4 regions of the Alteromonas sp. G5_S2_22_S1 genome follow, and region 2 is predicted to be linked to each of the others. Evidence: predicted binding sites of a transcription regulator. Region 2 holds the regulator's gene; each other region holds the start of a gene.
What was found. Region 2 encodes sigma-54, which starts transcription at its own class of promoters, with help from an activator protein. Its sites were predicted from a motif close to GTTGGCACGNNNNTNGNNT; they were not measured.
Positions count from the first base shown of each region.

Region 1 (2,202 bases), 220 kb from region 2:
AGTAAATATCTACTTTTTTGTGCATAATTTGGCTAAAGAAATAAGCGTAAAGGCCGATATACTTTACAGAGGCAAAAAAGTAGTGAGGACTTATTATGGCTATTAATAATATAAACAATGGGTTACCTAAAACACCCGTTGATAATGGGAAGGTTGCGCAACAAAACCAGACGCAGCAGTCTCAGCAACAGGCTTCGGCACAAACCGCGCAGACGGCTCCAGCGCCACGTCAAGACTCAGTGTCGCTGACTCAATCTGCACAGCAGCTAAATCAAGTGCAGAAAAAAGGAACTGAAGCGCCTGTTAATCAAGACAAAGTAGATCGTTTAAAGAAAGCGATTCAAAGTGGCGAATATAAAGTGAATCCAGAAGTGCTCGCTAACAAAATAGCGAAACTTGAAGGTGAAATTTTCGGTACCAAATAAAAATAATCAAGTGAATAGTAGAGCGTAAGAGTGACTGAACAAAACAGCCCATTATCCCAAGCAATAGCTAAGCAAGTAGAGCAACTCTCTACACTTGTTGCCTTGCTTGAGAAGGAGCTTCAGCTTATAAGCTCTCGTGACGCTGAATCGTTAATGAAAGTACTAGACGAAAAAACGCAGCTACTTACGTCCATTCAGACACTTGATAGTGATATTGAACGTACTCTTGCCGGCTCTGCCTCATTGTCCCAATACGATGAAGATTTAATGGAGCAAGCAAAGCGTCTACTTGACGATTGCAAGTACCGCACACAAGTCAATCAAAAAGCCGTGGAGCAAGGACAGCTACGCCTCACACACCTGCGGAATTTGATGATGGAAGTGCGTGCGAAAGAGTCGCTTACTTATGATAAGAAGGGAAAGCCAAAAGGCGGAACCTTAGGTTCTGGCGTCAGCGCTTAGGCCCTATATACCAAGGTAGCCTGCGCTCCTTTATATCGCCCCATTCCTAATAGTATTTTACGTCTTTGACTCTTCTTGGCTTCGCGGTAGACAAATAAATATCATAAACTTGCTGCATATCTAAAGAGAGTTCTGTCACGTAGGTGTCCTCCCCTACCGGATAAGTTTTGACGACTTCAGCGCCTCTTATCACGCCTTCAACTGAGGCTCGCAACGATTCCGACTCTACAACAAGATGGGAAACTGATTGGCTGCCTTCAATTTTTTGTCCATAAACTTGTTCTGTGAGTTCTCTGTATGCATCTAATTTTGACGCTTTCATTGCCATTATCAATTTCATACTATCACTTTCACCTCGCTGAGATGAAATCGGCGCATAGCCAATGGCCTTCAGAACGGGATAACTTTCTGGCTCAACCGTCTCCCACTCGACATGTTTATCAATAATGCCACAGCCACTTATACTGAGAGCGAAACCGAGAATGGAAGACTGAATAAGCACTTTCGATTTTTTCAATTTATTCAAGCACATGAATCTAAACCTCAATTTGCATCAATAACAGGTTACTGACGGCTTAACTATTTGTTAGCTTCTATTAGATACGCTATGACAACGCTCGATGGCCTGTTTGACCTAACGCCTAATTTTTCGGTATTCACCGATTCGCCTGCCTACATCAGGCACGCATTTACTCGCTGATATAGCCCAAAGAAAGCAAGATGTGCGCCCATTTTAACTTATTATAGAAAACCCACATCACTTGGCACTTTTTTCGCATAGTTCGTTGTATTAATCTGGCGCATAGACTGAGCAACAATAGGAGTGTGTGGTGCAACGCATAAGCAGAACAACTCTGGCGAAATTTTTTAATATTGCTGTGGCGGTAGTTTGCCTATTAGTTTTTTTTATTGGGCAAGCGCATGCCGCGTGGTATGAGGCCACGGGGCAAGCAGTTGTGCTAGATGGTAATAAAGAAGCAGCTAAACGCACGGCCACGCAAGAAGCGTTAAAACAAGCAATGCTGTTTGCCGGCGCTTCAGTGCACAGTGTTGCCAAACTCACCAATGGATTGCTTAAAAACGAAGAAATGACAATCCGCTCTACCGGCGAAGTTAATCAGCTTGAGCTAGTTAACGAAACCTTTAACGGTGAGGTGATTACCGTGCGTGTCCGTGCCGACATTTTTCCTAAAGGTAAGACGTGCGATGCACAGCTTGATGAGAAACACTTCGCCACTACACACTTTAGAATTAGAAATAGAGGCCATTTGACCCATGGCAATATGCCTAATTTCGACAAAGCTTTCACTCAGCG
Region 1 covers NZ_JBQKUJ010000002.1:456,486-458,687, reverse strand. Annotated here, with positions in the region: gene flgM (flagellar biosynthesis anti-sigma factor FlgM) at 96-425, shown strand; gene flgN (flagellar export chaperone FlgN) at 456-887, shown strand; gene ACTRWF_RS04220 (LPP20 family lipoprotein) at 934-1,419, opposite strand; gene ACTRWF_RS04215 (flagellar assembly protein T N-terminal domain-containing protein) at 1,718-2,202, shown strand, end outside.
Region 1: a site for sigma-54 is predicted at 1,601-1,619, ahead of ACTRWF_RS04220 (LPP20 family lipoprotein). Genes of this name have one in related genera too.

Region 2 (2,202 bases):
TTTTCAACGTTCAGGATGACATGCACATTAGAAATGTGATCAAAGTGACGTTCAAGTTTGCTGAACTTCGTATCGACATAATTACGCAAAGAGTCGGTGATTTCGACATGATGACCAGTAAGGTTGATTTGCATATTTCGTCTTCCTTATATTATTAAGCCTGTTTAAATTAGGCTCTTGCGTTGGTTCGACGGCGGGATCGACAATGATTCCCGGTATTTTGCTATTGTTCGCCGGGCAACTTTAATGCCTTGTTCGGCCAACAATGAAGCAATCTTGCTATCGCTTAGTGGCTTGCTCGGCTTTTCAGCCGCCACTAGCTTTTTGATCAATGCACGAATCGCGGTAGATGAGCACTCACCACCAGACTCTGTTGCTACGTGGCTAGAGAAGAAGTATTTCAATTCAAATATACCACGTGGTGTATGCATATACTTTTGCGTTGTGACGCGTGAAATCGTTGATTCGTGCATATCTACCATTTCTGCTACATCGTTAAGCACCATAGGTTTCATCATTTCCGGGCCATGTTCAAAAAAGCCCATTTGCTGTTGCACAATACAGTTTGCCACCTTCATTAAGGTTTCGTTGCGAGATTCAAGGCTCTTAATGAACCACTTAGCCTCTTGCATGTGTGAGCGGATGAATTGTGAGTCGCTACTATTTTTGGCACGACGACTCATTGCAGCGTATTGTTGATTTACGCTCAACTTAGGCAGGCTGTCGGGGTTAAGCTCAACCACCCAACGGCCATTCTTTTTGGCGACCGAGACATCAGGAATAACGTACTCAGGCTCTTTAGTAACTAAAGCACTACCTGGGCGAGGATTCAAGGTTTGTAATAAACGCATTGCCTCGCGCAGCTGATCTTCCTTCAAGCGGCTCTTACGCATTAACGTGCGATAATCTTTACTGCTTAATAGGTCTGAATATTCTTCTATAAGCTGTTTGGCTTCGTTAAGCCATGGTGTGTCTTCTGAGAACTGGCGCAGTTGCACCATTAGACATTCCTGCGGCGAGCGGGAGCCCGAACCAATGGGGTCGAACATCTGAATACGCTTAAGTACGCATTCTATTTCGTCCATTTCTATAGGCTCTTCCATATCCTCAGAGTTTACCGCGTCAAGAATGTCTTCAAGGGTCACGGTTAAATAGCCAGACTCGTCAATAGAGTCGATAATTGCCGTAGCAATGGCGCGGTCAGTATCTGAGAAATGGGTCAATCGCATCTGCCACGACAAATGTTCCTGAATATCCTCGGTGGTTTCGCCTTGAAATATTTGTTCATCGTCATTTGAAGGACCTGGCGCTGGGGCCGATGACGCTGAATAGTATTCATCCCATGTGCTGTCGATAGGCAATTCATCGGGAAGGTCGTTTTTTTCTAACGCGTCACCCGCTTCCAATGTATCGCTAGACGCTGTCGCAGACGCTTCTGTCACGCTATCGTCGCTATCGATATTATTTTTTTCTACTTGCGGCTCGTCGTTACCTTCTTCAACTTCCAATAAAGGGTTTGAATCGAGGGCTTCTTGAATCTCCTGCTGAAGATCAAGCGTAGATAGCTGCAGCAGTTTTATCGCCTGCTGAAGCTGGGGTGTCATGGTAAGTTGTTGGCTAAATTTTAGCTGTAAAGATGGTTTCATCTACGTCTTATTTAAATGCTCTAAATTGAATACACCAGAGCGAAATTGAAAAATGACAATTCAGTTACACTAACTATAGCCTGAATTGTTCGCCTAGGTATACATCCCTTACTTTTTGATTACTTAAAACCTGTTCCGCTGTTCCTTGCGCGATAAGCTCGCCATGACTCACAATGTACGCTTTCTCACAAACATCCAATGTTTCTCGCACGTTATGGTCGGTGATAAGGATTCCAATACCCCTATCTCGAAGATGCTGTATTATCTTCTTTATATCATTAACTGATATTGGATCAACACCAGCAAACGGTTCGTCTAATAAAATAAATTGCGGATTAGCTGCTAGTGCGCGTGCTATTTCAACACGCCGTCGTTCACCACCGGACAAACTCATCCCTGTACTATTACGTATATGGTTAATATTAAATTCATCAAGTAGCGCGTCAGCTTCTTCTTCCTGCTGCTGTGAATTTAAATCTTTACGGGTTTGCAAAATGGCCATGATATTTTCATGTACCGTAAGCTTTCTGAAAATTGATGCCTCTTGCGGAAGGTA
Region 2 covers NZ_JBQKUJ010000002.1:238,737-240,938, forward strand. Annotated here, with positions in the region: gene hpf (ribosome hibernation promoting factor) at 1-134, opposite strand, end outside; gene ACTRWF_RS03255 (RNA polymerase factor sigma-54) at 165-1,646, opposite strand; gene lptB (LPS export ABC transporter ATP-binding protein) at 1,720-2,202, opposite strand, start outside.

Region 3 (2,202 bases), on a different contig from region 2:
AAGGCCAGGGGAAGAGGCAGTTACACGTTGTTTACGCCAGATATGGTCGAGTCTCATAAGCGTAAGCTTCATTTGGCAAACGGCATTGAACAAGGACTCTTAAACGATGAGTTTGTTGTTTACTACCAAGTTAAAGTGAGTAATGAAGGTGAGGTAGTTGGCGTTGAAGCATTAATCCGTTGGGAACACCCCGAGTTTGGGCTGGTTATGCCCAATGAGTTTATACCCATTGCAGAGCAAGGGGGCAAAATAACGGCCATAACCCGCTGGATCATCAAGCAAGTTTGTATTGATATGCCAGATTTAAAGCAATGGGCTTTAACACCATTCAGAGCGTCGATTAACTTATCGGGGCACGACCTGAGGAGTAATCAACTTTTTGACTATATCTACAATACTTTCAATTTATATGACATAAATCCAGAAAACGTTGAGTTTGAGGTTACCGAAAGCGCTTATCTTGAAAATTTTGCTTTATCCAATAAGTTTTTCAGACGAATATCGAATATGGGGTGTGCTATCGCCCTAGATGACTTTGGTACAGGGTATTCGTCGTTAAGTTACCTCACTCAAATTAATATCGATACATTGAAAGTAGACCGGCAATTCGTTACGGAACTTCAAACTTCCGAGCGCAGCCGACTGGTTACCGGTGCAATTATCGATCTTGCAAAGCGCCTTTCTCTTTCTGTTTGTGCTGAAGGTATAGAAAACCATGAACAGTGGGATTACCTCAGAGAACACGGGTGTGACAATGTTCAAGGCTTCCTGTTTAGCAAGCCTATCCCTCTTTCTGCGCTCGTGCGTTCTCCCTGCCGTTACGATGCCTCCGCGATGGCCGAGCACCGCCTACTGTGAACCTTTAACAGCTATTGTTATGGTTTCACAGTAGTGTTTCTTTATTGCAACACAATTTCTTTGTTCCTTTCATTGTGAATATCTAATTTTACAAAAGTCATTGATTTATAAACTATTTTAACTGTTGGTCTGAAAATGGCATAATAAAATTCAATGCAATTATGATAGTGGTTAATTGAAGACTAGTGATAGTATCTAGCAGCCTTTTTCTCTCTTCTTATTGTTAATGATTTGAAGCTAGTTAAGAGCGAAAGAGAAGGATTTTATAAGCATTTTGCGGAGGATTCATGATGAAACGTCTCGAAAAAGTTTTCATAGCACTTTGTGCTGTAGCTGCAGTACAAGCCATATCCGTAGCGGATGCGCACGCAAACCCCGCGCGCACGTTATTGCAGCAGTTAGACACAAACAAAGACGGTCTTATTTCTCTGAAAGAGTCAGTGCGCCATACTGGGCTGTTGCGTAATTTTGGGTTAATAGACGATAACGAAGATGGCAAGCTTTCTGAAGCCGAATTGGTGAAAAGTGAGTTAACGCCGGGTAATAAAAAGCTCACAGCAAGTGAGTAGATAAAACATGACAAACTAATGAGGGTAAGGTTCTGATAAACAAGGTTTCGTTGAGCGAGCGCTTAGTACAGCTGGGTTCGCTGAGGCAGTTAACGCTAGGTAGTTTTTTACTTGCCCTCATTCCCCTTATTGCCTTACTTTGGCAAAGTCAAAGCGACTTGGCTAAAGTGGGCAAAATGACAACACTAGAAACCCGTTTTGTGGTAGATGTTGTTAGCGATATGCAGCGCCTTGATAATGCCGTTGTTGACGTTGAAAGAAGCGTTCGCCAATTTGCCGTTTTGAGAAACGAACAAGTAGCATCTCTTTCCGACAATGCAATAGAGCAATTTGCCGTAGCCGCAGATAATCTTTGTCAGGCGTTGTCGATACCCACGACCTGCTCTCGACTTTCTGAGCAGCTATCCCAATTAGCTGAATACCGAACTATTGAAGATCAACTGCTGTTGAATGCCTATTTAGCGTCAGTTGGCGACAGCGTCGAACTACTACGTGACGATGTTGAAGCGACAATTAACGAACGGGTTAAGCTTCAACAAGACGACCTAAACGCAATGCAAGCGAAGCAAGCGTGGTCTACCGCCATGCTGGTCAGCGTATCGTTGCTTCTTATACTGTTAGGTAGTCAACTTATAGTTAACCCCGTTAATAATCTCAAAAAAATTATAAGGATAATGGCGCGAAGTGATGGCCAGTTACCGCCGTTGTCGCGTCAGGCACCCAGAGAGTTGATTGATGTCGAAAAAGACTTACATTGGCTTTATGACAGACTTCA
Region 3 covers NZ_JBQKUJ010000003.1:79,505-81,706, reverse strand. Annotated here, with positions in the region: gene ACTRWF_RS04720 (putative bifunctional diguanylate cyclase/phosphodiesterase) at 1-858, shown strand, start outside; gene ACTRWF_RS04715 (EF-hand domain-containing protein) at 1,146-1,427, shown strand; gene ACTRWF_RS04710 (sensor histidine kinase) at 1,478-2,202, shown strand, end outside.
Region 3: a site for sigma-54 is predicted at 982-1,000, ahead of ACTRWF_RS04715 (EF-hand domain-containing protein). Genes of this name have one in related genera too.

Region 4 (2,202 bases), on a different contig from region 2:
CGATGAGCTGCTTAGTAAAGTCGATAATATCGATATTAAGAGTGACAGCGCGGCTTTCGATGAGATAGTAAGCGAAATCAACGAACAACTTCGTGATTTACCTAAACCACAACGCAGTAAAGTGGAAAGAAAGTTAGAAGCCTTAGAGGCAAAACGTGTTTCGCTCGCGAAAAGCGCTCAATCTCAAGCTCGGGTACAAAAAGCACAAGCGCTTAGTTCATTACTTCTTCTTAACGTAGGGGAGGGCGGCACCGCTCGGGAAGGCGATGAAGAGACCTTACTTGAAACAGTGGGCAGACGGTGGTCAAGCCTTCTTAGGCAATCTGATGGTAATGCCAGCTGTCAGCACGATAGGCAGTGGCTAACGGTGGCGTTAGAAGTTGCTACAGATATGCCAAGTCCGGCCGCTGATGCATCAATACGTTCCAGCGTACAGTTACAAATGATGACGGCGAAGTTAGAACAAGGGCAAGCCGCTACAGCGCCCGATATTTTGGCCGATTGGCTATCCTTTGATGTGCTGTGTGAAAAGGACAAACACTTGGCGCAACGGGTTGTTGCGGTTATTGATGCGTACCCAGAGGTGGTGGCTTAAATGGAAAACGCGGTTGAATATCATTTCGAGACAGAAATGTCCGCTTATCGATTTTTAAACACGGTTAAACATATTGATGCTGAAGGGCTAAAAGTGAAATTTGGGCGGTCAGATCATCACGTAAGCGTTAAATATCGCTACGTGGTAGGCGTGTTCGATTCCACACTGTCCACTCTTGATGATTTAGCCAGGGAGTTAGGCGGTGAAGAGGTGGCGTAACCGTTAGCCTTAACACAAACTAAAAGGGCCAGACATATGTCTGGCCCTTTGGCGATAAAGTGCTGATTAACAGTCTTTATCTTCAGCTTCTACGCCTTCTTTCACATCTTCACACGCGTCTTCAACGGCGTTACCTGCGTCGGTAACCATCTCGTCTAGCTCTTCGCCTGCGTCTTCTGCTTCACCATCGCCACATGCGGCTAGTGATAAAGCAAATGCTGATGCTACTAGTACTTTTGATAGATTTTTAAATGAAAACATATCCTTACTCCTTTTTCCTACTAAAATAATTATTACTTTTAGGCTTTTGGTGCTCTGCCACGAAGCGCGTTAGCGATAAGTGAGATTACTAGCAGCGCGATAAACACAAAGAATAAAAACTGTGCTATACCTGTTGCTGCACCAGCGATGCCTCCAAAACCAAAAACTGCTGCAATAATGGCGATGATAAAAAATGTGATTGCCCAACCTAACATAACTAAATCCTCGTATTGCTTCCGTTACTTTCACTATGAATAATGCTAGCTTCGTGCCGAGTTTGTATGTTTATGATATATATGACTAAATTTTAATTTGACCAATGTTTGGTTTAGTTTATTTCCAATTATGGAAGTCACGATTACACGAAAAAATGCATTTTTTACAGGCTCGTGATCACCTATGGTATTAGCAGTGTGTTTGCTAAGGTGATAGGTTAGAAACGTCTAAGATGAAAGTGAAGGAAAAAAGTTTATGGCAGAAACACATTCTGCGTTTATCGGTCTTATGCAGCGCGCTCGCAATGTGAAACGGTGGCCGCTTATGGCACAATTCCAGGAAGAGATGTTATCGACCCACATATACGAAGCCTCCTTTGTGGCCCACATGCTTGGTGCGATAGCGTGCGATGTATTTAACGAAGACATCAACCCTGATAGGGTTGCGGCAATGGCTATCTTTCACGAGGGAAGTGAAATTGCAGGGATGAGTGATATACCTAGCCCGGTTAAATACCACGACCCGGAAACCACGGCTGCAATAAAAAAGCTAGAGCGTCGCTTTGAGCTAATGCTCATTAAGACTTTGCCCGAGGAATTACAGGCTAGATATATTCCGCTAATTGAGCAAAATAAAGATGACGATCACGTAACGCTAGCAAAAGCTGCCGATGTCTTATGCGCATATTTAAAGTGCGATTATGAACTGTCAAAATCAAATTCTGAGTTTTCTAACGCGATGAGAGAAATGGAAGTTCAGCTAAAGCGCTACCGCGAAAAGCTGCCCGCGGTAGACTATTTCTGTCAGGTCTTCTTAGAAGATGCAAAGGGTACGTTAGACGAGCAAACCAAGAGCCTAGAGTGGATAGAGCGCGCTAATACGCTTCACCTCACCTCAGATGACGCTTAGAT
Region 4 covers NZ_JBQKUJ010000014.1:92,092-94,293, forward strand. Annotated here, with positions in the region: gene ACTRWF_RS14805 (DUF349 domain-containing protein) at 1-595, shown strand, start outside; gene ACTRWF_RS14810 (hypothetical protein) at 596-814, shown strand; gene ACTRWF_RS14815 (hypothetical protein) at 881-1,075, opposite strand; gene ACTRWF_RS14820 (DUF1328 domain-containing protein) at 1,114-1,290, opposite strand; gene yfbR (5'-deoxynucleotidase) at 1,547-2,200, shown strand.
Region 4: a site for sigma-54 is predicted at 1,333-1,351, ahead of ACTRWF_RS14820 (DUF1328 domain-containing protein). Genes of this name have one in related genera too.